3 regions of the Mesorhizobium sp. YR577 genome follow, and region 2 is predicted to be linked to each of the others. Evidence: predicted binding sites of a transcription regulator. Region 2 holds the regulator's gene; each other region holds the start of a gene.
The links. The regulator PhoB, encoded in region 2, activates phosphate uptake and scavenging genes when phosphate is short. The targets are predictions, from matches to a motif close to TGTCATNNANCTGTCAT.
Positions count from the first base shown of each region.

Region 1: a site for PhoB is predicted at 2,204-2,220, ahead of phnF (phosphonate metabolism transcriptional regulator PhnF). Genes of this name have one in related genera too.
Region 3: a site for PhoB is predicted at 3,104-3,120, ahead of BM413_RS06850 (DUF1045 domain-containing protein). Genes of this name have one in related genera too.

Region 1 is NZ_FPBI01000014.1:90,077-99,768, reverse strand. Features, by position in the region: gene BM413_RS20555 (carbon-phosphorus lyase complex subunit) at 1-1,046, opposite strand, end outside; gene phnH (phosphonate C-P lyase system protein PhnH) at 1,050-1,655, opposite strand; gene phnG (phosphonate C-P lyase system protein PhnG) at 1,655-2,125, opposite strand; gene phnF (phosphonate metabolism transcriptional regulator PhnF) at 2,231-2,977, shown strand; gene BM413_RS20535 (PaaI family thioesterase) at 3,190-3,639, opposite strand; gene BM413_RS20530 (translocation/assembly module TamB domain-containing protein) at 3,731-8,329, opposite strand; gene BM413_RS20525 (autotransporter assembly complex protein TamA) at 8,326-9,692, opposite strand, start outside.
Region 2 is NZ_FPBI01000001.1:392,860-402,551, forward strand. Features, by position in the region: gene pstA (phosphate ABC transporter permease PstA) at 1-230, shown strand, start outside; gene pstB (phosphate ABC transporter ATP-binding protein PstB) at 245-1,069, shown strand; gene phoU (phosphate signaling complex protein PhoU) at 1,103-1,810, shown strand; gene phoB (phosphate regulon transcriptional regulator PhoB) at 1,933-2,622, shown strand; gene BM413_RS02020 (ROK family protein) at 2,641-3,882, opposite strand; gene xylF (D-xylose ABC transporter substrate-binding protein) at 4,160-5,203, shown strand; gene BM413_RS02030 (sugar ABC transporter permease) at 5,397-6,716, shown strand; gene BM413_RS02035 (ATP-binding cassette domain-containing protein) at 6,740-7,528, shown strand; gene BM413_RS02040 (CHASE domain-containing protein) at 7,613-9,277, shown strand; gene BM413_RS02045 (hypothetical protein) at 9,311-9,637, opposite strand.
Region 3 is NZ_FPBI01000003.1:346,415-356,106, forward strand. Features, by position in the region: gene BM413_RS06840 (ABC transporter permease) at 1-1,372, opposite strand, end outside; gene BM413_RS06845 (ABC transporter substrate-binding protein) at 1,686-2,906, opposite strand; gene BM413_RS06850 (DUF1045 domain-containing protein) at 3,161-3,868, shown strand; gene BM413_RS06855 (alpha-D-ribose 1-methylphosphonate 5-triphosphate diphosphatase) at 3,870-5,009, shown strand; gene phnN (phosphonate metabolism protein/1,5-bisphosphokinase (PRPP-forming) PhnN) at 5,006-5,632, shown strand; gene BM413_RS06865 (hypothetical protein) at 5,955-6,557, shown strand; gene BM413_RS06870 (HlyD family secretion protein) at 6,554-7,786, shown strand; gene BM413_RS06875 (NAD(P)/FAD-dependent oxidoreductase) at 7,820-8,890, opposite strand; gene BM413_RS06880 (hypothetical protein) at 9,051-9,692, shown strand, end outside.

The DNA of each region.
Region 1 (9,692 bases), on a different contig from region 2:
ATGCCGCGCACGAGGCCGAGTTCGGCCTGGAAGTCGACATAGTGCGGCAGCTTCAGGTGCTCGACGAAGCCGGTGGCCTGGACGTTGTCGGAATGCGAGATGACGAATTCCTCGTCCTGCGCGGGGGCAACGACATCCTCGCCGAACTCGCGGGCGCGCAGGGCGCGGTCGCATAGCGACATCGCCATGGCCTTGCGTTCGGACTGGCCGAAGACGAGACCGTAGCCGCGCGTGAACTGCGGCGGTACCTTGGCCGAACCCTTGAACTGGTTGACCATCTGGCATTCGGTGACGCGGATGCGTCCGAGCGGCACGGCGAAGGGCAGTTCCGGCACGTCGATTTCGACCTCGACCTCGCCGATGCGGACCTCGCCGACGAAGGGATGGCTGCGGCCATAGCCACGCTGGGTGGAATAGGCGAGCGCCAGCAAAAAGCCCTCGTCGCCGCGCGACAGCGCCTGGAGGCGCAGGTCGCGCTCCAGCGGAAACTCCACCGGCTCGCGGGTGAGATCGCCGGTGACGTGGTCTTCCGGCAGTTCGCCGTCGCTTTCGATCAGCCCTTCATGGGCGAGGATTTCCGAGACACGCGGCATTCGGCCAGCTTCGGCCTCGCGCTGTTCGGGTTCGGCCACCGGCGCACCGGCGGCGATTTCGGGATCGAGCAGGCGATGCGTGTAATCAAAGGTCGGGCCGAGAAGCTGGCCGCCGGGCAGGTCCTTGTAGGTCGCGGAAATGCGGCGCTCGACCTGCATGGCGGCGGTGTCGATCGGGAGCGTGTAGCCAAAGCGCGGCAGAGTGGTGCGATAGGCGCGAACGAGGAAGATCGCCTCGATCATGTCGCCGCGCGCCTGTGCGAGGGCGAGTGCGGCCAGTTCGCGGTCATAGAGCGAGCCTTCGGCCATGACGCGATCGACACCCAGCGCCAGCTGCTCGACGATCTGGTCGAGGCGCAAGGCGGGCACGGAGCGGTCGCCGCGCCGACGGTCGGAGAGCAGTTGGTGTGCGTTGGAAATGGCGGCATCACCGCCCTTTACGGCCACATACATCGGTCAGGCCTCCATGGTCTTGATACGCGTGGTGCGCGGCAGGCAGGCGATGCCTTCGGGTGCTGCCAGAATGACATCGACGCCGCGCGGAAAGCGGGCGCGGTTCTGCTTCCACTGTTCGACGAAATGGCGTGGCAGCGGGGTGGGCGCGAGCATCGCAGCCTTCTCAATGCCGGGGCCTTCGAGCAGCAGGTTTTCGCCCGCAGACAGGCTCTCCACCTGCAGGATCAGCGTGGTCGAGCGGTCAGGATATTCCTGCGTGCCTTGCGCGAAATTCTCGAGCGCTATCAGCTCGGCCGGGCTGGAGACGAGCGCGAAATGCGCGTCCGCCGGCGTGTGCGCGAGCGGCGCGCCGCTGTGAAAGCTAAGCCAGTGCTTTGCGGCGGCAGAGGCCTGCAAGGCAGGATCGAGCCAGAGCGGCGTGTCGTTGTCGCAGAAGGTCAGTGCGACAGCACCCGCGACCGGCGACAGCGGTGCCGGCGGCACGGTCAGGCCGTCGCAGGGCTGGATGGTGCCCGGACGCGCCATGGCGTCCATGACGGCGCGAAACACCGCCTGCGCATCGAATACTGGATCGGCGAAACCGCCGTCGATTGCCTGCGTTTCCATCAATCCTCTCCGCGTACCATGGTGAAGAAATCGACCTTCGTCGCCGCCGTCTCGGCGCGACGCGTCTCGTCGGCAGCAAGCTGTTCCGCGCGCAGCGGCTCGATGATGCTGGCCTCGATCTCGGCGCGGCGCGATGCGTCCTGCCAGAGCGCATCGGCGATGGCCGAGAGAAGCGCCTTTTCCTTGTCGCGGCCGAGCGCATAGGCATGGCCGACCGCCCCACCCTCGACCCGCACCGTGGCGCGGGTGACGGTCGCCTCGCCGAAATTGAACGGCGCACCACCTCCGCCGATGCGGCCGCGCACGGTGACGAGGCCAGTTTCGGGGCCTCGAAGTTTCTGCGCATCACGCGGCAAGCCGGCCTCAGCCCACAACGCCTTGAGCCTGTCTCCGGGTGCATGGGAGAGTGCGGCCATTGCCGCCTTGCGGCCCGCCGCCTCTTCCCTTTCCTGCCGTCTGTCTGTTTTCATTATCCGGTCCGCCGTTGCAAAATTTGTCTATTGCTCTATACAATCATACAAATTATACTCCCTTTCTAATGCCTGTCTATGACGGTGCGATGACGGGGTGAAAAAATGGGCTCGGAAGACAGTCAACTCAGTATGGAGCGGCGCAGCGGGGTCGCGCTGTGGCGGCAGGTCGCCGACCGCATCCGGCATGGCATCGGCGGCGGCACGCTCGGTGACGGGCAAAAATTGCCGCCGGAAATCTGGCTGTCCGAGCACTTTGGCGTGAACCGGCACACGGTGCGCGCGGCCATCGCAGCGCTCGTGCAGGAAGGCGTGCTGCGGGCCGAACAGGGCCGCGGCACCTTCATCGAAAGCCGCAAGCGGCTCGCCTATCCGATCTCGGCACGCACGCGCTTTTCTACAGGCATGCAGCATCAGACGCGCGACCGGCGCGGCATACTTCTGGGCCATCAACAGGAAGAAGCCAGTGCGCGTGTGGCGGAAGCGCTGGCGCTTGAACCAGGCGCGCCGGTGCTGCGGCTGGAAACGGTGAGTGAAGCGGACGGACGGCGCGTGGGGCGTGCGACGGGCTGGTTCGATGCCGTGCGCTTTCCCGGTTTCGAGAAAGCCTATGCCGAGACGGGCTCGATCACCTCATCCTTCGCGCGCTATGGCGTGAATGACTATCTGCGCCGCTCGACACTGGTATCGGCGCGCCATGCCGATACCGACGATCTGGAAAACCTGAAGCTCTCGCCCGGCGCGATCGTACTGGTGGCGATTGCGATCAATGATGATCTTGAGGGGCGGCCGATCCAGTTTGCCGAGACGCGCTTTGCGGCGGATCTGGTGGAGTTGACGGTGGAGAGTTGAGGAGAGAATAAGTTTTTACTCCTCTCGTCGTGGGACGAATAAAAGCTTCCCCTCTCCGTCTCGGCTTCGCCGATCCACCTCTCCCCGCAAGCGGGGCGAGGAACCTTGATTCTGCGAGGTCGCGCCGTTTCAGGACTTGGGTTCCTCGCCCCCGTAAAGCGGGGGAGAGGTGGCGCGCGAAGCGTGACGGAGAGGGGGAACTCTCGCCGCCGCTACCGCTCCATCACGATCAGCGTAGACGTCGCACTCGCATAGAGCTTGCCGTCGCGGTCCACCAGCTTGGCCTCGGAAAACCCGGCGCGGCGGCCGAAGGAAAGCACGCGGCCTTCGGCGCGCAGCAGGCCGGTGTCCTTAGTGATCGCCTTGTGATAGGCGACCTTCAGTTCCAGCGTCGAATAGGCCTGGGTGGCACTGAGTTTCGAGTGGACGGCGCAGCCGCAGGCCGAATCGAGCAGCGTGGCGGCGTAGCCGCCATGGACCATGCCGATGGGGTTGTAGACCGACAGGCTGGGCGTGCCTTCGAAGACGGCAAAGCCGTCGTCGACCTGGACCAGCCGGAAATCCAGCGTTTCGGCTATGGGCGGACGCCCGCCCGAAGCGATCAGCGCCCGAAGCTGTTCGAGCCCGGTCAGGCCGGGGCCCATTTCGGCGGCAAGATTCATGATGGATGACTCCGGCTGATGGAAAAGAATTACCTGTCACTCGGTTTGTTGAGATTCAGCTCAGGACCTGAATAACGACAAACCGTGCGGGTCAGTAATCCTTTTCATAGAATACGCCAAGGCTGGAATCGCCGCCGGTGCCAACCGCGCCGCGCGCCTTGAGGTCCTTGGTGATGTCGAGGTTGATCGTGCCCTTGGTCGAGCCTTCGGCACCAGCCTCGACGCCGAGATAGATGTTGTCCTGGATGTAGCGGCCGGCACGCACGGCGGCATTGCCTTCGCTGTCGGTGACGACGTCGAGATCGTCGAGGCCGGTCGCGCCGCGCAGGCTGCCGATCAGCGAATTGTTCGAGCCGCCGGCGAGTTCGGCAGCGGCAGCGGCAAGCTGGGCGATCTGGAAGGCCGACAATTCGCTGATGCCGCGATTGAAGATGAGGCGCGCCAGCACTTCGTCCTGCGGCAGCTCCGGCTGCGAAGAGAATTTGACGTCGATGTCGGAAGCGCGGCCGCTGACGGTGATGAAGACGGTGATGTCGGAGCCTTGCGAGCGGGCGACGAAATTCAGGAACGGGTCAAGGTCGCCGACAAGCGTCACCGAACCTTCGTCGAAGGTGATGCGCTGACCGAGGATGCCGAGGCGGCCACGGATGAGATCGAAGCCGCCGACCGGCTGGATGTTGGAGACCGGGCCGGTGAGGCGCAAGGAGCCGCCAAGCTCGGCATCCAGCCCACGCCCGCGCACAAAGATGCGGTTGGGTGCGTTGACGCTGATGTCCAACCGCACGACGCTTGGCCGGCTGGTTGGCGTCGGTGTGCCGTCATTGGCACGCGCGCGCTTCAGCGTCTCGGCAACGGCCTTCGATGGGTGGATGTGCTTGACGTCAAGGGCTGCCGCGCCGCCGGCGAAGCTCTCCGGCACGGTGATTTCGGCGCGCTCGACATTGATCGTGCCGGACAGAAGCGGATCGCGCGTCAGCGGGCCGGTGAAGGCCAGAGCACCGCTGACGGTGGCAACGACGAGGTTGCCGTCAGCATAGCGGGCCTGGTTGAGCGTCACGCGGATATCGGCCGGGAAGTTTGCCGCCGCATTGAGCGAGACCGTGCCAGTCGCGCCGATGGAGCCACCGGCGGCGAGGTTGGCGGAGACGTTGCGCAGCGTGACGCGGTCGCCGTCGATCGTGCCCATGACGGCGATCGAGCGCAGGCGCGTGTTGCTTTCAGGATCGACGAACTCCGCGCCCTGGGTGGAGAACATGCCGCGGATCGCCGGCTGCTTGAGGTTGCCGGAAACGGTGGCGTTGACCTGCAGCGTGCCGCCGGCCTGCGCGCCGCGATCGGCGAGGAAGCGGTTGGCAAGCGCGAGCGGCGCTTCGCCCCGGACCGAGAGATCAAGGCCGTTGCCGGACACGGGCAAGCGGCCGCTGGCCGAAACCGTCAGGCCCTGCGGTCCGTTGACGGTCGCGGATGACAGCGTGAGAACCTTGTCGCCAAAGCTGCCGGATGCGTTGATTTCCAGCGGCGCGGCACCGGCCGAATCGAGGGCTGCGGCGCGTACGCCCGCCCCGCGCAGGTTGAAGGATGCGGCGGGGTTGGCGAGCTGGCCGGTGACCTTGGCCGTGCCGGAGATATTGCCGCCAAGATTCTGGCCGGGGGCGGCTGCGTTCAGGACAGCCAGCGGGAAGGATTCCAGCCCGATGTCGAGCGCCATCGCGCCCTTGTCGAGCGGCACCACGCCGTTGGCCGTGGCGCGCAGGCCCTCCGGGCTGGTGACCGCGGCCTTGAGGTTCAGGCGATTGGCGCTCGAGGTGCCGTCGGCATCGAGATTGATCGAGTTGAGGCCAGCCTGACGCAGTGCTGCGGCAGCGATGGAGCGGCCCTGGACGTTGAACTTCACGTCCGGGCTGGCGCGCGTGCCGCCGATATTGGCGGTGCCGTTGACCGTGCCGGCCAGCGCCAAATCCGGCTTGATGGCATTGGCGATGGCGAGCGGCAGATTGGCGATGTTGACGGCGACGTCGAGCTTGTCAGCGATCTCGCCGCGCGCAGTGACGCGGCCACCGCCGACATCGAGCGCGACATTATCGATGGTGATGGTCTGCCCGCGCATCTGGATCGCCGCCGGCTGGGTCAGGCGGGCAGCGAGGTTGCCTTGCGTCACGTCAGCATTCTGGAGCGCCAGGCGGTAGCCGCCCTCGATGGGCGTGAGCGCACCGCCGGTGGAGACCTTGGCACCGTTGTCCAGCGCTGCGTCGGCCTTGAAATTGGTGGTCTGGCCCTGCTGCTGGGCGGTGGCCTGCAAGGTGGTGACATTGATGCCCCCGGCGGAAAGCTTGGCTGCGGTGAGCGAACCATCGGCAATCGGCACGTTGAACAGGTCAGCCACCTTGGCATTGAGATCGGCCTTGCCGAGCTTGACCGTGTCGACGGCAAGGTCGGCCACGTCGGCGCGAACGGTGGCGTTCTGCTTGCCTTCCGAATGGCTGAGCGCGATGTCGGCGTTGACCGCGCCGGTGGCTTCCTTGAGCAGGAGCGCGGCAGCGGTGGAAACATCGGGGGCGGCCAGCGTCAGTTTGCCGTCGAGCAGACCGGCCTTGTCCTGCGTCACGTCGCCGGTGATGCGCGCACCGCCGGCGGTGAATTTGAGATCGCCGAGGCGCTTCTCGTTTTCCGTGACGGCGACTGCCGAGGCCAGTTCTATGCGCACGCCATCGAGGAAGGCGTCGCCCATGACCTGGCCATTGAGGTCGCTGTTCTGCAGCGTGCCTTCGAAGCCGAGCACGGCGTTCTTGAGGTTCTTGCCGGCCAGCGCGCCGGTGGGAACCTCGGCGCCGAAGGTGAGGCCAATGAGGCCGTCGGAACCGTTCGCCCTGCCCTTTGCGGTCAGGCGTCCGGAGGCTTTTTCCGAAACCAGCGCTAGGTCGCTCAGCGCGAGGTCGAAGTTGAAATCGGCGGTTCCCGTGGCGAAACGGCCATCGGCCGTCATGCTGACCTGATCGTTGAAGATGCGGAACTGGCGCGCCACCAGCCCGGTCTCGCCGCGCGCGACGCCACCGGTCAGGCGCGTCTGGCCTTGCAACAGATTGTCGGCCGGCGGGCTGTCGATGCCGAGGCCGTCGGCGTTGCCGTCGAGCGTGAGGTCGAAGCCGCCGCTAATCGGCGTGACCGTGCCCTTGGCGGTAAGATCAATCGCGCCCGAAAGCTGCCGCCCCGCAAGGCCGGAGAACGGCGCCAGCGCATTGGCCTTGAGGCCGATATCGCCCTTGAAGACATAGTCGGCGATGTCGCCGGCGAGCGACAACGCAAACCCGTTGGCCGCGACCTCAGCCTTGGCGAGCTTGACCGGCGCGCCGGCGGTCCATTCGCCGCCAACATCGAGCTTGATCTCCTTGCCCAGCGCCTCGGTCACGTCCGCGCGCTTGGCCTCGATGCCGGAAACGCCGCCATTGGCCGCGAAAGTGAGATGGCGCTGCGCCGGATTGGACAGGTTCTGCGCCAGGCCGGACAGCAGGATATCGACCGATTTCGACGAGAAGGTTTCGGTGGCGAGATCGTCGACCTTGATGGCGCCTGACCATTGATCGCTGCCGCTGTCGCCAAAGGCGAGCTTCACATTGGCGCGCTGCACCGTGTTCTGGCCGGGGATCGGCAGCAGCACCTTTTCGGTGGTGCCGTTGTCGATATTGGCGTCCAGCGTCAGCCGCTGCAGGAAGTTGTCGGCAGTCGTCTCGGCGGCAGCCTTCACCTTCAGGGCAGCGCTCTCCAGATCGAGGTTTTCGAGCAGGACGCCGCCGGCGTCGCGGACGAGGCCCGAGGTCTGGAGCGTCGTGTTGGCACCGAAGAAATCGCGGAAGCGCGGCGAGATCAGCCGGGCGATCGGCCCTTCGAGATCGGCGGTGAAGGCCAGGCCTTCGCTCTGCCGGCGCAGCTCTGTCTTGCCGGTCAGCACGCGCTGCTGGTCGGCGTCGAGCGTCAGGTCGAGATCGAGGTCGGAAAGCGGCCCCTTGCCCAGCAGGGCCAGCGCCATCGGCGGACGGCCCTCGACGCCGAGCAGATTGGCGACGATGCCGTTGGCCGGCTCGTTGAGCTTCAGGTCGAGATTGAGAATCTGGTCGGCATTGGCGTAGGTCGCCGTCAGCGCCAGCTGGCCACCGGGACCGTCGAGGCGGGTGACGTTCAGCGCAGTGTCAAGCGAGCCGCCAGCCAGTTGCAGGCGCCCGGTGATGCCCATTTCGGAGGCGAGGCCGAACAGGTCCTGGCCGAAAACGACATGCGGCACTTCGAGCTCGCCGAGCGAAACGGAGACCGGCAGTTCCGGAATCTGGAAGCTGCCCGCTTCGGGCGCCGGCGCACTCTCGTCCGGCAAGGGTTTGCGCGTGACATCGATGCGGTCGGCGGCAAGCCGGTCGATCGACAGGCGGCCAAGCAGGAGTGCCGAGCGCGTCCAGACGATGCGGGCATTGGTGATCTTCAGCCAGACGCCCTGGCGGTCGGCGATGGTGATCTCGCCGATCGTCGCATCAGAGGAAAGCACGCCCTGGATGTTGTTGATGCGGATCTGGCGGTTCGGCGTGGAGAGCTTGTCTTCGAGCAGTCCGACCAGATAGGAGCGGTCGGCCTGTTCCGAATCCTGCGCGACGGCAACCGTAAGCGCGGTGAAGAAAAGGGCGATGGCCAGAAATATCCGGGTCAAAACGCTTGTCCTATTCCAACATAGAAGGCGACGCTCGGATCGCCATCGTGGCGATTGAGCGGCACCGCCGCATCAAGCCTGATCGGACCGAGGCCAGTCAGGTAGCGCAGGCCGACGCCGGTGCCGACGCGCAGATCCTCCTGGAATTTCGGGAAGGAATCGGCGCCGACATAGCCGGCATCGACAAAGCCGACGATGCCGATCGAGCTGGTGACGCGGGCGCGCAGCTCGGCCGAACCCTCGATCAGCGAGCGTCCGCCGATGACATTGCCGTCTGGCAGGTTGACGCCGATGTTGCGATAGGCGTAGCCGCGAACCGAGCCGCCGCCACCGGCAAAGAACAGCTTGTCCGGCGCGGTTTCCGAAATCGGCGAACCGACGAGGCTGCCGATCTTGATGCGGCCGGCGGCCACGATGCGGTTGTCCTCGCCGAAGCCGTAATAGGCGCGGCCTTCGGCTGTGAAGCGAAGAGCGCCGTTGCCGTATTTGATCTCGTAGAAGGGCTCGAGATTGGTCTCGAAGTAATAGCCTTCGGTGGCATCGGTCTTGTTGTTGCGGCTGTCATAGATCAGGCCGCCAATAAGGCCGACACTGGCGAAATCGCGCCGACCGAAGACATCGTCGTCGAAGCGCGAGACGCCACCGGTCGCTGCGATCCGGCCGGAAAGCTCGTCGGTGAAGATATGGGTGAAGCCAACCTCTGCATTGATCGAAGTGCGGGTGTAGGGCTCCAGCACTTCACGGTCGCCGATGAGCGAGGCGACGAAATCGGTATCGGGCGTATAGACGCCCGGCTTGGTGAAGGTGGCGCCGAGGCGATAGGTGAAGTCGCCCGGATCGAGCGTTGCGCCCATGCCGGCAACCTTGGCCTCCAGACGCAGGCGCTCGGCCTTGCCGAACAGGTTGCGGTGCAGCCAGTAGGCCTCGATGCCGGCGCCGTCGACGGTGGAATAGCTGCCGCCGACGCCGAAACGGCGCGGCAGGCGCTCCTGCACGATGAGGCTGATGGGCAGCAGCCCATCATTGCCGATTTCATCGCCTTCCTGGAAGCGCATGGCACGAAACACGTCGAGCCGGCCAAGCCGCTTGCTGGCGCGGTCGAGATCGTCGGGATCATATTCCTGCCCCTGCTCCAGGCCGGTCATCCAGGCGAGGAATTTCGGGTCGATGCGCTCGGTGCCCTGCACCTCGACGGGAGCGTAATAGGCCTTGCGGCCGGGATCGACGGTCAGCGTCGCATCGACGATATCGCGGTCGTGTGCTGCCTCGACGCGACGGTCGGCGATCTTCGCCTTGGCATGGCCCTGCTGGCGCCAGGCTTCGACGGCAAGCCGTTCCGACTGGAGGATGACGCCGGACTTTG
Region 2 (9,692 bases):
AGACGGCGCCGCTGCTCTTGATCGGCATGGTCGCCTTCGTCGCCAATTATCCGACGACGCCTTTCGAGCCGGCGACGGCCTTGCCGGTGCAGATCTACATGTGGGCCAACGAGGCCGAGCGCGCTTTCGTCGAGCGCATGTCGGGCGCCATCATCATCCTGCTCATCTTCCTGATGGCGATGAACATCACCGCGATCGTGCTGCGCCGCCGCTTCGAACGGCGCTGGTAGAAAAGGACCATGTTATGAACATCATGACCGAGAAAGCACTCGAAAGCGCAGTGAGCGATAAAATGAGCGGCACACCCAACGAAATCATCAAGATGCGCGGCAACAAGGTCGGCGTGTTCTACGGCGAAAAGCAGGCGCTGTTCGATGTCGACCTCGACGTGCGCGAGAACCAGGTGACGGCGCTGATCGGCCCTTCGGGCTGCGGCAAGTCGACCTTCCTGCGCTGCCTCAACCGCATGAACGACACCATCGACAGCGCGCGGGTGACCGGCAAGATCACGCTCGACAATGAAGACATCTACGACAAGAACATCGACGTGGTCGAACTGCGCGCCCGCGTCGGCATGGTCTTCCAGAAGCCGAACCCGTTCCCGAAGTCGATCTACGAGAACGTCGCCTACGGACCGCGCATCCACGGCCTGGCCAAGAAGAAGTCGGAACTCGACCATGTCGTCGAGACCAGCCTGAAGAAGGCCGGCCTGTTCAATGAGGTCAAGGACCGCCTGCTCGAGCCGGGCACCGGCCTTTCCGGCGGCCAGCAGCAGCGCCTGTGCATCGCGCGCGCCATCGCGGTGTCGCCCGAAGTGATCCTGATGGACGAGCCGTGCTCGGCGCTCGATCCGATCGCGACTGCAAGGGTCGAGGAACTGATCGACGAACTGCGCCAGAACTACACGATCGTCATCGTCACCCACTCGATGCAGCAGGCGGCGCGCGTTTCGCAGCGCACGGCGATGTTCCATCTCGGCTATCTCGTCGAAGAAGGTGCGACCGACAAGATGTTCACCAACCCCGACGACAAGCGAACCCAGGACTACATCACCGGCCGCTTCGGCTGACGCGAACACGACGCGGATTGCAAGGACAGCATCATGGGCGAACATACCGTCACCTCTTTCGATGAAGATCTGGGACATATCGACCGTCTCATCCGGGATATGGGCGACCTGGCCGGCTCGATGGTCAGCGCTTCGATCCAGGCGCTGGTCCAGTCGGACAATGCGCTCGGCCAGCGCGTCGTTTCGGACGACGCCATCATGGACGCGCGCCAGCGCGAGCTCGACGAGCGCGCGATCACGCTGATCGCCAAGCGCCAGCCGATGGCGCAGGACCTGCGTGCCGTGGTCGGCGCCATCCGCATGGCCGGCGATCTGGAACGGATCGGCGACCTTGCCAAGAACATCGCCAAGCGCGTCAGCGCTGTCGGCCAGAGCGCCACGCCGCGCGACCTTGCCCATTCGATCGAGGCGATGTCGGGCATGGTGCTGGATCAGGTTCGGGAGGTGGTCGACCACTATGTGTCGCGCCGGCCTGAAGAGTTGCAGGCGTTGCGCGCCGCCGATGAGAAGATCGACGTCAAATACACCGCCGTGTTCCGCGAGCTCCTGACCTACATGATGGAAGACCCGCGCAACATAACCGCTTGCACACATCTCCTGTTCTGCGCCAAGAATCTGGAGCGTATCGGCGACCATGTCACCAACATTGCCGAAAACGCCTATTATGTGATGACCGGCAAGCAGCTTCCGCTCAATCGGCCGAAGCAGGATGAAACTTCGATGACTGCACCGGCCGCCTGAGGCGTGCTGGCCACGAAGCTCTAAAAGGGTAAGCTTGTTCCACCGGCGGTGCGAAACCCGCCGGACACCATGCGAAAGGCGAGGGGGCTCGAACCGGATCGCGTTAACAGGACGGCAAATTGATGATCGCACCCAAAGTCATGGTGGTCGAAGACGAAGAGCCGCTGGGCGTGCTGCTTCGCTACAATCTCGAATCGGAAGGCTATCAGGTCGAGATCGTGCCGCGCGGCGACGAAGCCGAGATCCGGCTTCAGGAAAACGTACCCGATCTTCTGGTGCTGGACTGGATGCTGCCGGCGGTTTCCGGCATCGAGCTTTGCCGACGGCTGAGAATGCGCCCCGAAACCGAGCGCCTGCCGATCATCATGCTGACGGCGCGTGGCGAGGAAAGCGACCGCGTGCGCGGGCTTTCCACCGGGGCTGACGACTATCTGGTCAAGCCGTTCTCGACGCCGGAATTCATGGCGCGGGTGCGCGCACTGCTGCGCCGCGCCAAGCCGGAAGTGCTGTCCAGCGTGCTCAAGGTCGGCGATATCGTGCTCGACCGCGAAGCCCACCGCGTCTATCGCAAGAAGAGCGAGATCAAGCTTGGGCCGACGGAATTCCGCCTGCTCGAATTCATGATGCGCCATCCCGGCCGAGTCTTCTCGCGCAGCCAACTCCTCGACAATGTCTGGGGCGAGACGATCTATATCGACGAGCGCACGGTGGACGTGCATGTCGGCCGGCTGCGCAAGGCCGTCAACACGGGCCGCATGCCCGATGTCATCCGCACCATTCGCGGCTCGGGCTACGCCATCCGCGAGGACTGAGCCGTTGCCTGGCGCTTCTCAGGCAACCTTGTGGCCGACTGTTGCCGGGCTTGCGCCCGGCGCAAAAATCTCCTGATCGACAAAGGTCAGCGCCTGCATGGTGCTGCCCTCGCGGATGAGCGGAAGCTCGTTCGGCTCTGTATCGAAGGAAATCGCCTTGTTGTGCTGGCCGCCGGCGGTCTTGTCGATCGCTTCGCGCAGCGCCGGCTCGATCAGATCGAAAGCGGTCGCGCCGATGCCGACGACAGCCACCGGAGCGGGATCGATCAGCGCGAACAGGCTTCCCAGGCCGAAGCCGATCGCTTCGCCGGCCTTGCGGAACGCTTCGCGCTCGGGGCCGGGCCCTGCACGCGCCACATCTGCCAGCATGCGCATGTCGCCATCGCTGATGTCGGCGAGCGGTGCGTCGTCTTCGCTTGCCTGTTTTGCCTTGCGCCATATTGCGTAGTTGCCGGCATAGGCTTCGACGCAGCCGCGGCGGCCGCAGCGGCAGAGCGCGCCATCGGGCCGGTGGATCATATGGCCGAACTCGCCGCCGGAGGATTGCGTGCCGGTGAAGAGTTCGCCCTTCAGCACCATGCCCATGCCGATGCCGTGCGAAAGCAGCACGGCGATGAAGTCGTTGTGGTAGCGCTCGGGCTTGCGCCATCTCAGCGCCACCGCGATCATGTTGCAGTCGTTCTCGACGGTCACGGGAATGCCGGTTGCTTCCTCGATGATGTCGGCGAACGCAATGTGGGTATGCGCCGTAATCGGCGTCCACAGCATGGCTCGGGAGGTGGAATCGGTGATGCCCTGTACTGCCATGCCGATGCGCATCACGCGCCGGCCGGCCGATCTACGCAGCGCGATCTGCCGGCGCACCATGGCCACGCATTCGCCGATCAAGCCGTCGCGGGACATGGTCAGCGTTTCAAGCTTGCGCTCTTCCTCGGACACGACCTTGCCGGAATAGTCGACGATCGCGACCGAAAGGAAGTTCAGGGAAAGGACGACGGTGACGATTTCGGCGGCATCGGGGTTCAGTTCCAGCGCCACCTGTGGCCGCCCGCGCTTTTGTGACGACGCCTCGGGTCCCTTGGCCTCCAGCAGGATGCCCTCGGCGATGAGGTCCGACGAGATTGCAGAAATGGTCGAGTGGCTGAGGCCGGTCGAGCCGGCGATTTCGGTGCGCGACGGCTGTTGCGCCTGGCGCACGGCGGCAATGACCATGGCGCGGTTGCGCTTGCGCAGATCGTCGTGACGGATCGCGACCGACATGTTTTCGTATTCCTCCCGGGAGCCTGTTCATTCCGCCGAAGCGGAACGGCTCCTGCCTTGTTGTTGGACCGCGATCCCTCCTCGGACGAGGGTTCCTGGCCTTTGCAACCGTTGCGAACCATCCCTTCACCGGACAGGCCCGTCAACAGCGGCACAAGGATATTGACAGAACTCTGCGCATGCGTCATTCTTTTTTTCGAGGCTCGAAAAAAAGAGCTTCTGGGTGGGCCCGAGGGCCAAAGTATCGTTGCGCTGTCATGGCGCCAGGGAGGAAATCATGAAGAAGTTTGCAACCGCCATGCTGGCGGGTGTTGCGCTGTCCATGTCGCTGGGCGCTGTTGCGCATGCGAAGGACAAGATCGTCGGCGTGTCGTGGTCGAATTTCCAGGAAGAGCGCTGGAAGACCGACGAAGCCGCGATCAAGGCTGCTCTCGAAGCATCCGGCGACAAGTACATTTCCGCTGATGCGCAGTCGTCGGCTGCCAAGCAGCTCACCGACGTCGAAAGCCTGATCAGCCAGGGCGCCAACGCGCTCATCATCCTGGCACAGGATTCGAGCGCCATCGGACCGGCCGTCGAAAAGGCCGTTGCCGAAGGCATTCCGGTTGTCGGCTATGACCGCCTGATCGAAAACAAGGACGCCTTCTACCTGACCTTCGACAACAAGGAAGTCGGGCGCATGCAGGCCAAGGGCGTGTTCGACGTCAAGCCGGAAGGCAACTATGTCTTCATCAAGGGCTCGGGTTCCGATCCGAACGCGGACTTCCTGTTCGCTGGCGCCATGGAAGTGCTCAAGGACGCGATCGACAGCGGCAAGATCAAGAATGTCGGCGAGGCCTATACCGATGGCTGGCTGCCCGCCAACGCGCAGAAGAACATGGAGCAGTTCCTGACCGCCAACGACAACAAGGTCGATGCAGTCGTTGCCGCCAATGACGGCACTGCCGGCGGCGCGATTGCCGCGCTCGACGCGCAGGGCCTGGCCGGTTCGGTTCCGGTTTCGGGACAGGATGCCGACCATGCAGCGCTCAACCGCATCGCGCTCGGCACGCAGACCGTTTCGGTGTGGAAGGACTCGCGCGAACTCGGCAAGACGGCAGCCGAGATCGCCTCGCAGCTTGCTGACGGAACCGCGATGGACAAGATCGCGAACGCCGTGAAGTTCGACGGCGGCCCGAACAAGGTCGAGATGACCTCGGTGTTCCTGAAGCCGGTTCCGGTCACCAAGGACAATCTGAACGTCGTCATCGACGCCGGCTGGGTTTCCAAGGACGTCGTCTGCCAGGGCGTGAAGGCAGGTTCGGTTCCGGCCTGCAACTAAGCCATTCGGCTTGAATAGCGACGCCGCGGTTTGATCAGAGCCGCGGCGTTTTCTTAAGGGCTTTTGCAAGAAGGCCCGATGTTTTGAAACGACGCGTGACCCCCTTTGGGAAATCGTTCCGGTTTTCAGGGGCATGCGCTAGGATGAAGTCCGGCTATCGGCGAAAGACCGTAACGGCCGGCGGGAGGAAGTCATGACCGACGTGACAACGAGCGAATCTGCGGATCGGGCTCGAGCATCCGAACTCGGCGCTGTCGCCCGGTTTCTCAAGGCCACAGAACTCGATACCCGCATGCTCGGCATGGTCGGCGCGCTCCTGGTTATCTGGATCGGCTTCCATATCCTGTCGAATGGGCTGTTTCTGACGCCCCGCAACCTGTGGAACCTCTCGGTTCAATCATCATCGGTAGCGGTCATGGCCACCGGCATGGTGCTGGTCATCGTCACGCGCAACATCGACCTTTCCGTCGGCTCGCTCCTCGGCTTCGTCGGCATGATCATGGGTGTCACCCAGGCGGTGTTCCTGCCGCGGGTGATGGGCTTTCCGCTCGGCGATCCGTCCATTTGGGTCATTGCGCTGGCTGCCGGCCTCGTCGTCGGCGTGGTGATCGGCGCATTCCAGGGCTTTCTCATCGCCTATCTCGGCATTCCGGCCTTCATCGTCACGCTCGGCGGCCTGCTCGTCTGGCGCGGTGCGGCGTGGTGGGTCACCAGCGGCCAGACGGTCGCGCCCATGGATGCAACGTTCCGCCTGATGGGCGGCGGGCCTGAGGGCGCAATCGGCGCGACGTGGAGCTGGGTCATCGGCTTGGTCGCGTGTGCTGCCGTCATCCTGATGCTGCTTTCGGGCCGTCGCCAGCGCAAGCGCTTCAAGTTCCCGCTGCGGCCGGTCTGGGCCGAAACGTTCCTTGGCGCTGTTACCTGCGCCGTCATTCTCGGCGCCGTCTGGGTCGCCAATTCCTATCCATGGCCGGCAGGCACGGTGAAGAAATATGCCGAGGCCAACAACATAACCATTCCCGAGGGCGGGCTGTTCATCGCCCATGGTATCGCCATTCCGGTGCTGATGGCGATCGCTGCCGGCATCATCATGACCTTCGTCACAACGCGCACCCGCTTCGGCCGCTACGTCTTCGCCATCGGCGGTAACCCGGAAGCGGCTGAACTCGCCGGCATCAACACGCGCTGGGTGACCATGAAGATCTTCATGGTCATGGGCTTCCTCGCCGCCATCAGCGCCGCGATCTCGACCGCGCGCCTGAACGCGGCGACCAACGCCCAGGGCACGCTCGACGAGCTTCTGGTGATCGCGGCAGCCGTTATCGGCGGTACGTCGCTGGCCGGCGGTGTCGGCACGGTCGCCGGCGCCATGCTGGGTGCTGCGCTGATGCAGTCGCTGCAATCGGGCATGGTGCTGCTTGGCGTCGACACGCCGCTGCAGAATATCGTCGTCGGTTTCGTGCTGGTCGTGGCCGTGTGGCTCGACACGCTCTACCGCCGGCGCGTGCAGTAATCGGTAATCCGGGAGGCAATCATATGGATCAGACAAGCACCCCGCTCGTCGACATGAAGAACATCTCGATCGCCTTCGGCGGCATTCGCGCCGTGGACGATGCGTCGGTCGATCTCCATGCCGGCGAAGTCGTCGCCCTGCTCGGCCACAACGGCGCCGGCAAATCGACGCTCATCAAGATACTGTCGGGCGCCTACAAGCGCGACGGCGGCGCGATCTTCGTCAATGGCGAGGAAGTCTCGATCGGCAACCCGCGCGATGCCAAGAAATACGGCATCGAGACGATCTACCAGACCCTGGCATTGGCCGACAATGTCGATGCCGCCGCCAACCTGTTCCTGGGCCGCGAGCTCAGGACGGCCTGGGGCACGCTCGATGACGTCGCCATGGAAGCCGAGGCGCGCAAGGTGATGGGACGGCTCAATCCGCGCTTCCAGCGCTTCAAGGAGCCGGTGAGCAAGCTTTCGGGCGGCCAGCGCCAGTCGGTGGCGATCGCGCGCGCGATCCTGTTCAACGCCCGCATCCTGATCATGGACGAGCCGACGGCGGCCCTCGGGCCGCAGGAAACCGCGCAGGTCGGCGAACTGGTCAAGCAGCTGAAGGCCGACGGCATCGGCATCTTCCTGATCAGCCACGACATCCATGACGTGTTCGACCTCGCCGACCGAGTCTGCGTCATGAAGAACGGGCAGGTCGTCGGCACCGCGCGCACCCAGGACGTCACCAAGGACGAGGTTCTGGGCATGATCATCCTTGGAAAATGCCCGCCCGGTGCAATCCCGGGACCGGGAGCGATGGCCATCGCTGCTTGAACCTGTTGCGCTGAGGCCACGACCAATCCATCGCATGGGCCTGTGCATTGCATTACCCCCGGCACCCTTTAATAAGGGGCTGGTATGAGCAATTCGCAGGCCCGGCCCTTGAAGAAATTTCTCTCCGTCGCGGTTTTCCTGGCTGTCGCGGCCGCGAGCCTGGCGATGGCTGGCTTTGCCTATCATTCGTCCCAGGAGGCCGCGCGTTTCAAGTTCGCGGCGACGGTGGACGATGCCATGAACCGCATCGAGAGCCGCCTCAATCTCCACCTTTCGCTGCTGCGTTCCACGCAGGCCCTTTTCAAGGTTCGCGGGCGTGAGATCGGGCGAACGGAATTCAAGGCATTCTTCGATGCGCTCGATGTTGAAAACAACTTCAAGGGCCTGAGGGGCATCGGCTTTCTCGAGATAGCCAAGCGCGGCGATGAAGCTCAGCTCCAGCAGGACATCCGCAGGATTGGCGGCACCGAAGGGTCGATCTACCCGCCATCGGAGCTGGAGTGGCGTACGCCGATAGTGCTCTACGAGCCGTTGAGTGAGGCGAACATATCCAGCCTCGGCTACGATATGTTCACGGAGGAAGCGCGTCGCGCTGCCATCGAAATGGCAATGACCAGCGGAGCTCCCCGGGCAACCGCACGGATCGTTCTCGGCGAGAATACCGGTTCGGCAGAAAAGGTGCCCGGGTTCCTGGTGTTCGCAAGCGTGGACGAAGATGAGGCGAATACCGGCACGGGAGGCGTCAAGCCAACCGTCTCGGGACTGGTGTATGTGGCGTTCCGCACGGGCGATTTGTTCGAGGCGGCGCTTGGCTCGGCTCCGCTATTACCGGTTCATGCTGAAGTCTTCGACGGCGACGCCAGCGACGACAATCTGTTCTACCGCTCGCCGACACCCCCGGGCGCGGCCTATAGCGAAGACTTTCGCGTGACGCGCAGCATCGTGCTGGCCGGCCGGCCCTGGACGGTCCGCTTCCGCCCGACCGCGGGGTTCTCTGAGCCGTCCTCGCCGACAATTCCGGTCATGCTCGGCCTGTTCGGGCTTCTGCTCGCCGGCGCGATTGCGATGGTCGCACGCTATCAGGAACGCACCTACGATGCCGTCGCGCGCCTGCATGAGACGACCGAAAAGAGCCTGCTGGAAAAGGATCTGATGCTTCAGGAAATGAAGCATCGCATCAAGAATTCCATCACGCGGGTGCTGGCGATGGCGCGGCAGACGGCGGCACATGCGACCGATGTCAACGAGTTCTCCTCGTCCTTTGCCGCAAGGCTCCAGGCGATGGCCGCCTCGCAGGACATGCTGACACGCTCACGCTGGCAGAAGGCGGATCTCGGCGAACTCCTGCGCATCGAACTCGGGCAGGTCTTCGGCAAGGATCTGCCCGACGACATGCTGTCGGGCCCGGTCGTGCTCCTGAACGAGACCACGACGCAGGCGCTCGGCCTGACATTCCACGAGCTTGCCACCAACGCGCTGAAATATGGCGAGGCCGGCAACACGGTTGCTGCGTTGAAAGTGAAGTGGCGGGTTCATGAAGAAGGCGGCGAACGACGCCTCGGCCTGACCTGGACGGAAAGCGGCAACAAGGCGATCTCGCCGCCGACAAGAACGGGGTTCGGCACCAAGCTCATCGATATGAACATAACCCGGGAACTCTACGGCACCATCGAACGCGATTATCGCGCCGACGGTCTTCTGGTCCAGATCGATATCCCGCTGAAAGGTCTTTCAAAGACCAGGGAGTGACGTCAGCGTCACCCCGTCGAGGATCGCGCGATCCTACTGCTGGCGAACGGAATTCTTATCAGTGCGCGCCGGATTTGAGGCGACGACGACATTCGGTGCGCCGATTTCGGCGACGAGCTTGCCACTAGGGAGGACATCCCAGGTCAGCTCGGCGTCTTCCTCTTCCATGGCTGGATCGACCGGAACGCATGTCGCGAAAGTGCGCGTATGTTTGCCCTTGGCATCACGCAGAGCCATCGGAAGAACGCCCTGGCATTCCTCGGCGGTCTCGAAAATGGTCACAGGCGCCGGCATCTCGGTGCATTGCTTGAGATCGCCTGAGCATCCAATTATCAGCAGCAGTGCAGCAATGTGTTCCATGGCTGGATCCTTTCGCCATGTAAACGAGCGAAGCGCCCTTTAAGTTCCAGAGCGG
Region 3 (9,692 bases), on a different contig from region 2:
CCGCCACCGCCTCGTAGCGCCGGTCGAAGGCGCGCCACGGGTCGCCGAGCGACAGGAAGACATAGGGCATGACGAAGACCAGATGCGCCAGCACCAGCGCCGGCAGGCTGGCCACCGTTCCCGTGCCGACGAAAATCAGCTGCAGCCCGAACAGGAACGCCGCCTGCGGCACCAGCAGCGGCAGGTAGATCAGGAACAGCGCTCGCCGGCCCGCCCTTTTTCCGGTCTCGTCCTCGCGGATCAGGCAGAGCAGGGTCAGCGCGACGGCAAGCAGCGTCGAAAGCGTTGCCACCAGCAGCGTCGTCGCCAGCGGTGCTGCGATACGCGGCGCGGTCTTCATCCAGGCGCTAGCGGTGAAGCTGTCGGGCAGCGCGTTGGGGAATTGCCACAGCCCGGCGAAGGACCAGAGGGCCAGCGTCGCAAGCCCGGCGAAGATCGTCAACGCCGAGGTAATCATGGCGACGAGGGCCGCTCGCGCCAGCCACGCATCGCGCCGAAAACGCAGGCCGCGATCACACAGATGATCGCGCATGGCTGCGCCGATGTGCTCAAGCCCGATCCAGATGATGATCGCCAGTGCCGTGATGCAAAGCTGCAGCAGCGCGCCGGCAGACGCAAAGAACCGCATCGACAGTTCCGGGTCGCTCATCCAGCCAACCAGCCGCACGGCCAGCGGCGCCGGCGTCGTCGGGCCGAGGATGGCCGCGACATCGACCACCGAGGAGGAAAAGGCAATGACCGCGAAGACGGCAAGCCTGATCTGGCGGTAGAGCGGCGGCCACACGCCGTGGATAAACCCCGCAATGCGGCCATAGCCGAGCGAGGCCGACAGCGCCCGCGTGCGGGCAAGGTCGATCTGCGGCAGTGCCGCCAATGCGATCAGGAGAAGAAAGGGTATTTCCTTGACGATCAGCCCGGCCATCATCGATAGGCCCATCGGATCGTTGACGATGAGCAGATCGGGCGGACGCTGCCAGCCGGTCAGGCCGGGCGAGATCAGCCGGGATATCATGCCGGACGGCGCGATCAGGAAAGCGAAGCCGAAGGCGGCGGCGGCATGCGGCACAGAAAGCAGCGGCGAGATGAGATGCTGGATGCGCGAGAAGGCTTTCGTGCCGGCCCAGCCGGCGATGAATAGCGCGACGATGCCGAGCGAAATGGCGGCAGTGACGAGCCCGGCGGCAAGGCTGATCAGCGCCGACATCATGATGCCGGGGCGGGCAAGCAGTTCGCCGATGTGGTCGAGCGTGAAACCGGTTCCACCGAGCGCCGGCAGATAGCCAAAAGCCGGCAGCAGCGTGCCGAGAAGCCCGGCGAGGATCGGCCCGGTGAGGAGGATAACCGCCAGCGGCGGGCCTAGGCGGGGGAGCATTGGATAGGTTGAGGTGATGGTATTTTGCTCTGCTTCGCGGGACTATCGCAGTCTGGAATGCGGAGGGTTTCGCTTTGGACGCGACCCCCTCTCCGTCTCGGCTTCGCCGAGCCACCTCTCCCCCGCTTCGCAGGGGCGAGGGACCCAAGTCCTGAAATGTCGCGGCTTCTCAGAACCCAGGTTCCTCGCCCCCATGAAATGGGGGAGAGGTGGCGCGCGAAGCGCGACGGAGAGGGGGCGATAGCGTAAGCATCACCGAACAGGCCAGCGCCATTCCTGCAAATCGCAGTCACCACCAACCTCATCCCTTCGTTCAATTGGCCGCGCCGTAGCGCTTCTTCCATTCCAGCTCCAGCCGCTCCATCCAGCTTGGGTGCGGCTCGTCGATGGCAGGCCCCAGCTCATCCGGCTTCAGCGTCGCAACACCAAGATCGAGCGCGTCGAAACGCGCCTTGTCCTCCGCATCGAGTTTCGACACCGCAAGTACGGTCGGGTCGCCCCAAATCTTGGGGTCCTGCTTGCGCGCCTGCGCTTCCGGCGAGATCAGGAAATCGGCCAGCACCAGCGCGCCGGCCTTGGCGGCGGCGTTGTAGGGGATGGCGACGAAATGGGTGTTGGCGAGCGTGCCCGCCGGGAAGGTGAAGGAGCGCACGGTGCCCGGCAGTTCGCCATTGGCGATGGCGCCGGAGGCTTCCGACGGGTTGAAGGCGAAGATGATGTCGACCTCGCCATCGGCGAGAAGCTGCTTCATCGCCGGGTAGTTCCGCGGAAAGGCCTTGCCGCCGCGCCACAGCAGCGGGTTGAGTTCATCGAGATAGGCAAACAGCGGCTTCGTCACCTCATCGAAGGAAGCCTCGTCCACCGGCTTCTGCAGCACAGCGCGGTCGGTGACCAGTTCCGACAATATCTGCTTGAGGAAGGACGAGCCGATGAAATCCGGCGGCTGCGGATAGGAGAAGCGGCCGGGGTTTTTCCTGGCCCATTCCAGCAGCTCCTTCGCCGATTTCGGCAGGCTTGCGTCATCGGTCCTGGCCGAATCATAGAAGAACACCAGCTTGGCCATGCCCCATGGGCTTTCCAACCCCTCGACGGGAATGGTGAAATCGGTGCGGATTGTCGGCTTGTCGTCGGCGTCGACATATTTCCAGTTGGGCAGCTTTTCCGCCCAGCCCGGCGACATCAGAAGATCCTGCCGCTTCATCGACGAAAAGTTCTCGCCGTTGATCCAGATGAGATCGACCGTGCCGGTGTCGTTGCGGCCGGCGGCCTTTTCGGCCACCACCTTGGCGACAGCATTGGCGGTGTCGTCGAGCTTCACATGCACCAGCTTGACGCCGTAGCGCTTCTCAACCTCGCTGCCGGCCCATTCGAGATAGGCGTTGATGTTTTCGGCGCCGCCCCAGGCGTTGAAATAGACCGTCTCGCCTCTGGCCTCCTTGAGCACGTCGTCCCACTTCGCCGGATCGGGATCCTGGGCGAAAACCTGAAAGGTCATGGCCGCGAGCGCGGCCGCAGCAAGCAACAGTCTTTTCACGGAAACCCCGTCTTCCCTTGTCTTTTCGTTGCCGCGATTGAGCATCCAAGGCCAAACCGGGTCAATGCACGCTCGCCCGGCCGACGGTCACTTCGCTGTGACAGATGGCCGAAACCCCCCGCCACAGCACCAGCCGCCCACCGCTTCTGGCTGATGACGCAAAGAAACTTGTCTGATATTACCGACAAATCAAAAAGCTTCGTCAATCCGTCATGCAAATCGCCTATGGCAGCGAGGCTGACCAGGACCACACGATGCGATACGCCATTTACTTCACCCCCGGACCCGACGACGCGCTGACCCGCATCGCTGCCAATTGGCTCGGCCGCAACCCTTTTACGGGTGCGACCAGCACCGCGCCGGCAACATCGCTGCTGACGCCGACGGAGATCGCCTTCCACACCGCTGCCGCCCGGCGCTACGGCTTCCACGCCACGCTGAAGGCGCCGTTCCGGCTGGCCGAGGGTGAGAGCGAAGCCTCGCTCGACAAGGCGCTAGCCGCCTATGCGGCAACCACCGAGCCGGTGCTTATCCCGCATCTTGTGCTGGGCCAGATCGACCGCTTCTTCGCGCTCATCCCGGGCGAAGTATCGCCCGAACTCAATCGCTTCGCCGGCGATGTGGTTGAAAAGTTCGACCGGTTTCGCGCGCCTTTGACCGACGCCGAGATCGAGCGCCGCAACCCGGATGCACTGAGCCAGATCGAATTCCGCAACCTGTGCCAATGGGGTTACCCTTACGTGTTCGACACGTTCCGTTTCCACATGACACTGACGGGCCGCGTCAGCGCCGAAGAAAGCGCAAAATTGCGTGCAACCATCGAAGGCCTGTTCGGCAACGCCGTTGCCGAACCCTTTGCCATAGACGGGCTGGCCCTGTTCGTCGAACGCGAGCCTGGCGCACCCTTCATGGTGCATTCCTATCACGCGCTTGGACAAAGACGCGAAAGAAAGACTGCTTGAAATGACCACCGAGACGACACTGACAAATGCCCGCATCGTGCTTGCCGACGAAATCGTCAACGGCTCGATCCTGATCCGCGACGGCAAGATCGCCGACATTTCCGCAGGCGCTGGCAAGACCGGCGACGACATGCAGGGCGACTACATCATTCCGGGTCTGGTGGAACTCCACACGGACCATCTCGAAGGCCACTATGCGCCGCGCCCGAAAGTGCGCTGGAACCCGATCGCCTCGGTGCTTGCCCATGACGCGCAGGTCGCCACCGCCGGCATCACCACAGTGTTCGACGCGCTGCGGGTCGGCATGGACACCGACTCCGACATCACCGCCGCCGACATGCGCAAGCTCGCCGACGCCATCGAAGACAGCGTCGTCAACGACCGGCTGCGCGCCGACCACTTCATCCACCTGCGCTGCGAGGTTTCGGCTCCTGACTGCCGCGAGGCGTTCGCGCTTTTCGACGGCGACGAGCGCGTGAAGCTCGCCTCGCTGATGGACCATGCGCCCGGCCAGCGCCAGTTCGCCAGCTTCGACGCCTATGCCGTCTACTACATGGGCAAGCTGAAGATGAGCGAAGAGGAGTTTCGCGCCTATTGCCAGAAGCGCATGGCGCAGTCGGCCGAAAACTCCGCGCCCAACCGCGCCGCGATTGCCGAGGCCTGCCAGGCGCGCGGCATCATCCTCGCCAGCCATGACGACGCCACCACCGCCCATGTCGACGAGGCGATATCGCAAGGCATTCGGGTGGCCGAATTCCCGACCACGATGGAAGCGGCGAAAGCCTCCAAAGGTGCCGGGCTCGGCGTTCTGATGGGCGCGCCCAACGTCATGCGCGGCGGCTCGCATTCGGGCAATGTTTCGGCCCGCGCGCTGGCCGAGGACGGGCTGCTAGACATCCTGTCGTCCGACTACATCCCGTTCAGCCTGATCCAGTCGGCCTTCTTCCTTGGCGAAGTCGTCGACGCGATTTCGCTGCCGCAGGCCGTCGCCATGGTGTCGAAGACGCCTGCCGAAGCCGTCGGCCTCACCGACCGCGGCGTCATCGAGATCGGCCGCCGCGCCGATCTCGTGCGCGTGCGCGTCGACGAGCATGTGCCGGTGGTCCGCACCGTATGGCGCGAAGGGCGCCGCGTCGCATGATGGTCTCGGCCCTCATCGAGCGCGAGCAGGCAAGCGCTGAATTCCCGGTCCGCAACGGCGTCTTCATCGCCGTGGTCGGCCCAAGCGGTGCCGGCAAGGACACCGTCATCGCCTATGCGCGCCAGCATTTCGCCGAAGACGATACGGTGGAGTTTGTCCGCCGCGTCATCACCCGTCCCTCCGACGGTGCAACCGAAGACCATGACACGCTGGAAGACGCGGCATTCGTTGAAGCCGCGACTGAGGGCGCCTTTGCGCTCTCCTGGGAAGCGCATGGGCTGAAATACGGCATCCCGGCAAGCGTCGACGAGGCAATCGCCAACGGCCACATCGCGGTGGCCAACGGCTCGCGCAATGCCATTCCGGCGCTGCGCGAACGCTACGAGAATGTCGCCGTGGTCGAGATCACCGCAGCCCCCGAGATCCTGGCCGAGCGGCTGGCCGCACGCGGCCGCGAATCGCGCGGCGAGGTGATGGCGCGGCTGGCACGCACGGTGAAGGTCGAACTCACCGGCCCCGGCATCTCGACCATCGACAACAGCGGTCCCAAGGAGATCGCCGGTGAGCAGCTCGTCGCCATCATCCGCAAGGCTATCGCCTTCGCCGATGTCGGGCGGTTTTGAGGTAGCCCCTTTTCGCTGAGAGGATCGGCCTCGAGCCGATCCATAACCCAGTCAGCGCCTAATTCATTTCGGACTTTGTTCGAGCTGCGACCGCAGGCGCGTTCCGGCGGCGGGCCGTGCCTTGGCGTTTCACATCAGGCGCAAGAGACAATATTCCACAAAATATACTTAAATCTATCGCGAATACACGCATCAAAAAAAGATGAGATAAAGTTATTCTTCGGTGCTAATGTGGTTCGAGCTATTGTTCTTTGTTTGGGGAACTACTCGGCAAACGAGTAAAAAAGAAGATCCGGCCTATACAGCCATAGGATTATCGGTGATGTCCGAGGCAATGCACCCCCTGGCACCTCACTATCTGCCGGGGTTCATAACACCTCCCGGGGAAACGGACGTTCTGTTCGTGGGCTCGGTAATAGCCCTCATCATCATAGTGCTCATGATCGGGAGCCTGTATTTCTGGCTCCATGCATTGCCGGAGCGAATGGCCCACGGCGCCAGCAATCTGCAGTTTCAGTTGGTTGGGGTTCTGTCGTTGCTTGCGTTGTTCACACACAACAACGCGTTCTGGGTCGCAGCGCTGCTGCTTGCCTTCATTCCCATTCCCGACTTCTGGACACCCCTGGCCAACATGGCCGAGTCTCTTGCGCGCATGGCCAACCGGAGAGCGCACGCCTCGGATGCGTCTTCCAGACCGGCCGCCGAGGGAACCGCAATCAGTTCGCCGGCCTTGGCCGGTCACCCGCTATCGCAGGAAGCTGCCGCTGATGTAACGGCCAGGCGGGGCAGCGAGACACCATCACCCGCGCCGTCAATAGGACCGGATAGCAGAGCGCCAGCTTCCGGCACACAGGGGCAATCTCTGCCGGAGAGTTCTTCCGACAGCCGTCCCCACGTCTTGCCGGCGGAAGGGCGCGAACCATGATCGAAGTCCTGCTGTGCTCGATCGTCACCATCCTTCCCGATTTTCTCTATCGCCGTTTCGTGCAGGGAAAACGGATCGGACGCGAGCTCACGCTGTACTCGGTTTGGTACGAGCTTCGCTATGGAATAACCGCCTGCATCATGCTCACAATATCGCTTCTAACGCTCATTCTTTACTTTCACCCATCGACGAACAGCGCCGTTTCCTTCTATCGCACAGTGCCCATCATTCCCGAGGGTGTCGGCCGCGTCGAGGAGGTCTATGCCGGCTTCAGGGAAAAGGTGAAAGCCGGCCAACCGATCTTCAAACTCGACAGTTCGGAGCAGGAGGCCGCGTTGGAAACCGCACGGCGGCGCGTGTCCGAGATCGACGCGACATTGGAGCTGGCGAAAACCGATCTGGCCGGCGCCGACGCCAAGATCCAGGAGGCGCAGAGCGCATATCAGCAAGCCGTCGACGAACTCGACACCAAGACCGAGCTGCAGAAGCGAAATGCCAACGCGGTTGCCCAGCGAGAGATCGAGAAGCTTCGGAACATCGTCGAAGGCCGCCAGGCCGGGGTGTCTGCCGTGCTGGCAGGCAAGCAGTCCGTGGAGGCCCAGATTTCTTCAGTGCTGCCGGCGCAAAAGGCCACAGCCGAAGCCACGCTGGCGCAGGCGCAGGTCGAGCTGGACAAGACGGTCGTCTATGCGGGCGTGGACGGAACGCTTGAGCAATTTACCCTTCGCAAGGGAGACATCGTCAATCCCGTGATGCGGCCGGCGGGCGTGCTGATACCGACAGAAGCCGGCAGGGAGGCGCTCGTCGCGGGCTTCGGCCAGCTCGAGGCGCAGGTCATGAAGATCGGCATGGTCACCGAAGCCACCTGCATCTCGAAGCCGATGACCATCATACCGATGGTCATAACCGAGGTGCAGGATCTTATCGCAGCCGGCCAGGTCCGGGCATCGGACCAGTTGATCGACCCTCAGCAGGTGATAAAGCCCGGCACGATCACCGTCTTCATGGAACCGCTTTTCGAAGGCGGGCTCGACGGCGTCCCGCCCGGCAGCAGCTGCATCGTCAATGCCTACACCAACAATCACGACCTTCTCGCTGCAAAGGATCTGAGCACCTCCAAATGGGTGTTTCTCCATGTCATCGACACGGTCGGGGTGGTCCACGCCATCATACTGAGACTGCAGGCGCTGCTTCTTCCCGTGAAGACGCTCGTCCTCTCCGGGCATTGAAATCAGCGCTGCGTGCAGCGGACGAGATCGCAGTCAGAACCGGCTCGACCTGTATGGCGCAAGCAGCGGATCTTCCACGCCATGAGCTATTTCCGATGATGCGAGCCGCCCGATCAACGGGGCCAGCATCACGCCGACATGCATGACGGAGAGATAAAGGCCGGCGATCCCGGGAGCCCATCCGACAATAGGCAAGCCATCTGCTGGAACGGGCCTTATCCCGACCCGGACATCCATCAGTTCGACCTCATCGCCACCGGCGAGTTGCTTCCTGATGGCGGTCAGCGCGCGCTGCGCCACGGCCTCGGGCCCGTTCTCCGCGGAGGCGTCGATATAATCCTCCGCGCCGACCATGATCGTATCGGTCTGGGGCCGTATCTCCATATGCTGGTTGCACACCACCCGGCCGACCAGGCGGCGAGGCGTGCGAAAGCGCATCAGGATGCAGGGCGAGGCGTCCAGCGGCAGCGTGAGGCCGAGCGGCTGGGACAAGGTCTTTGTCCCAACGCCTGCCGCCAGCACGACGGCGTCCGCCTCGATCTTGCCTGTGGAAGTCACAACGCCGGTCACCCCCGAATCCTGCGTAGCCAGGGACAGGACTTCGGTATCGAGCCGGATATCGGCACCTGCCTCTCTTGCCCCCTGAACGAGAGTTTCCGTCGCAGCCACGGGATCGATAGCGCCTTCGCCTGCTGCGAAGGCGGCACTGTCGGGCAGGTTCTTCAGGTTCGGTTCAAGGGCGGCTATCTCGTCGCGCCGGATGAGACGCACCCCCATGGCGGCGCTGTCGTGAGCAAGGCGTTCGGTGTCGGTCGGGTCTGCGTGCCAGGTCAGCGCGCCTGACCAGTCGACCCGAAGCCGCCCACTCAGCTCGCTTTCCAGCCTGTGCCACTCGCCGATGCCCCGCTTGCGCAGTTCCGGATAGGTCTCGGGCAGGCCGTGGGATACGTTGATCCATGCGAACGACCGATGCGTCACGCCACTCGCAGGCTTTCCCCTGTCGACAAGCGTAACCGCCACATTCAGCCTGGCCAGATGATAGGCGATGGAAGCGCCGACAATCCCGGCTCCCACGATAACGACGCTTGATCGCCGTGATGTCATTTCTGTGCCCACCCCGTTTTCCCCGATTGGTGTCGCAAACTTCCCGATCAGGCAACTGTTTTTGCAGCCGGCATTCGCGGCGTCTCAACGGGCAGTTTGCCCGATCCCCACGCTCGTGTTTAATGGCGCAGGCGGCCAGCCATGAGCAGGAGAGCTCGCAATGGATTTCATGCGATTGCTGAAGTCGCTCGAGGAACTCCTCTATGAGCTGGCGTCATGGCTGCTGTTCTATCCGCTGACCATGTGGCGAACGCTGCGCCGTCCGACAGCGATGATGCGCTATGCCGATGTCGAACTCGCCGATACCCAGGCCGAGCAATATACCGATACGCTGAGCCCGCCGCTGTTCCTGCTCATCACCTTGCTGCTGGCGCATGGGATAGAGCTGAGCCTTCGCGATGCCGTCCCGTGGGTGCTGCCTGCGATCCTGGCCAGCGATTCCAACCTGCTGATCTTTCGCGGTGTCGCGTTCAGCATCTTTCCGCTGCTGATGTCCCTGAAGATGCTGCGCCACCGCGGCATCCGGCTCGACCGCCACACGCTCAAGCCACCCTTCTACAGCCAGTGCTATGTCGCAGCACCTTTCGCCTTTTCGTTCAGCCTGCTCGGTTCCCTGTCGCGCATGCACAACCCCACCGTGGTCGCATCGGGGATGGTTATCTTCGCCATCTCCCTGATCTGGTACGTGGTGATCGAGACGCGCTGGTTCGCGTCTCATCTCAAGCTGTCGACCGGACGTGCGGCGTTCATGGTGATCGTCACGGTGTGCCAGGCGATACTGATCATGTTCCTGGCCGGCGCG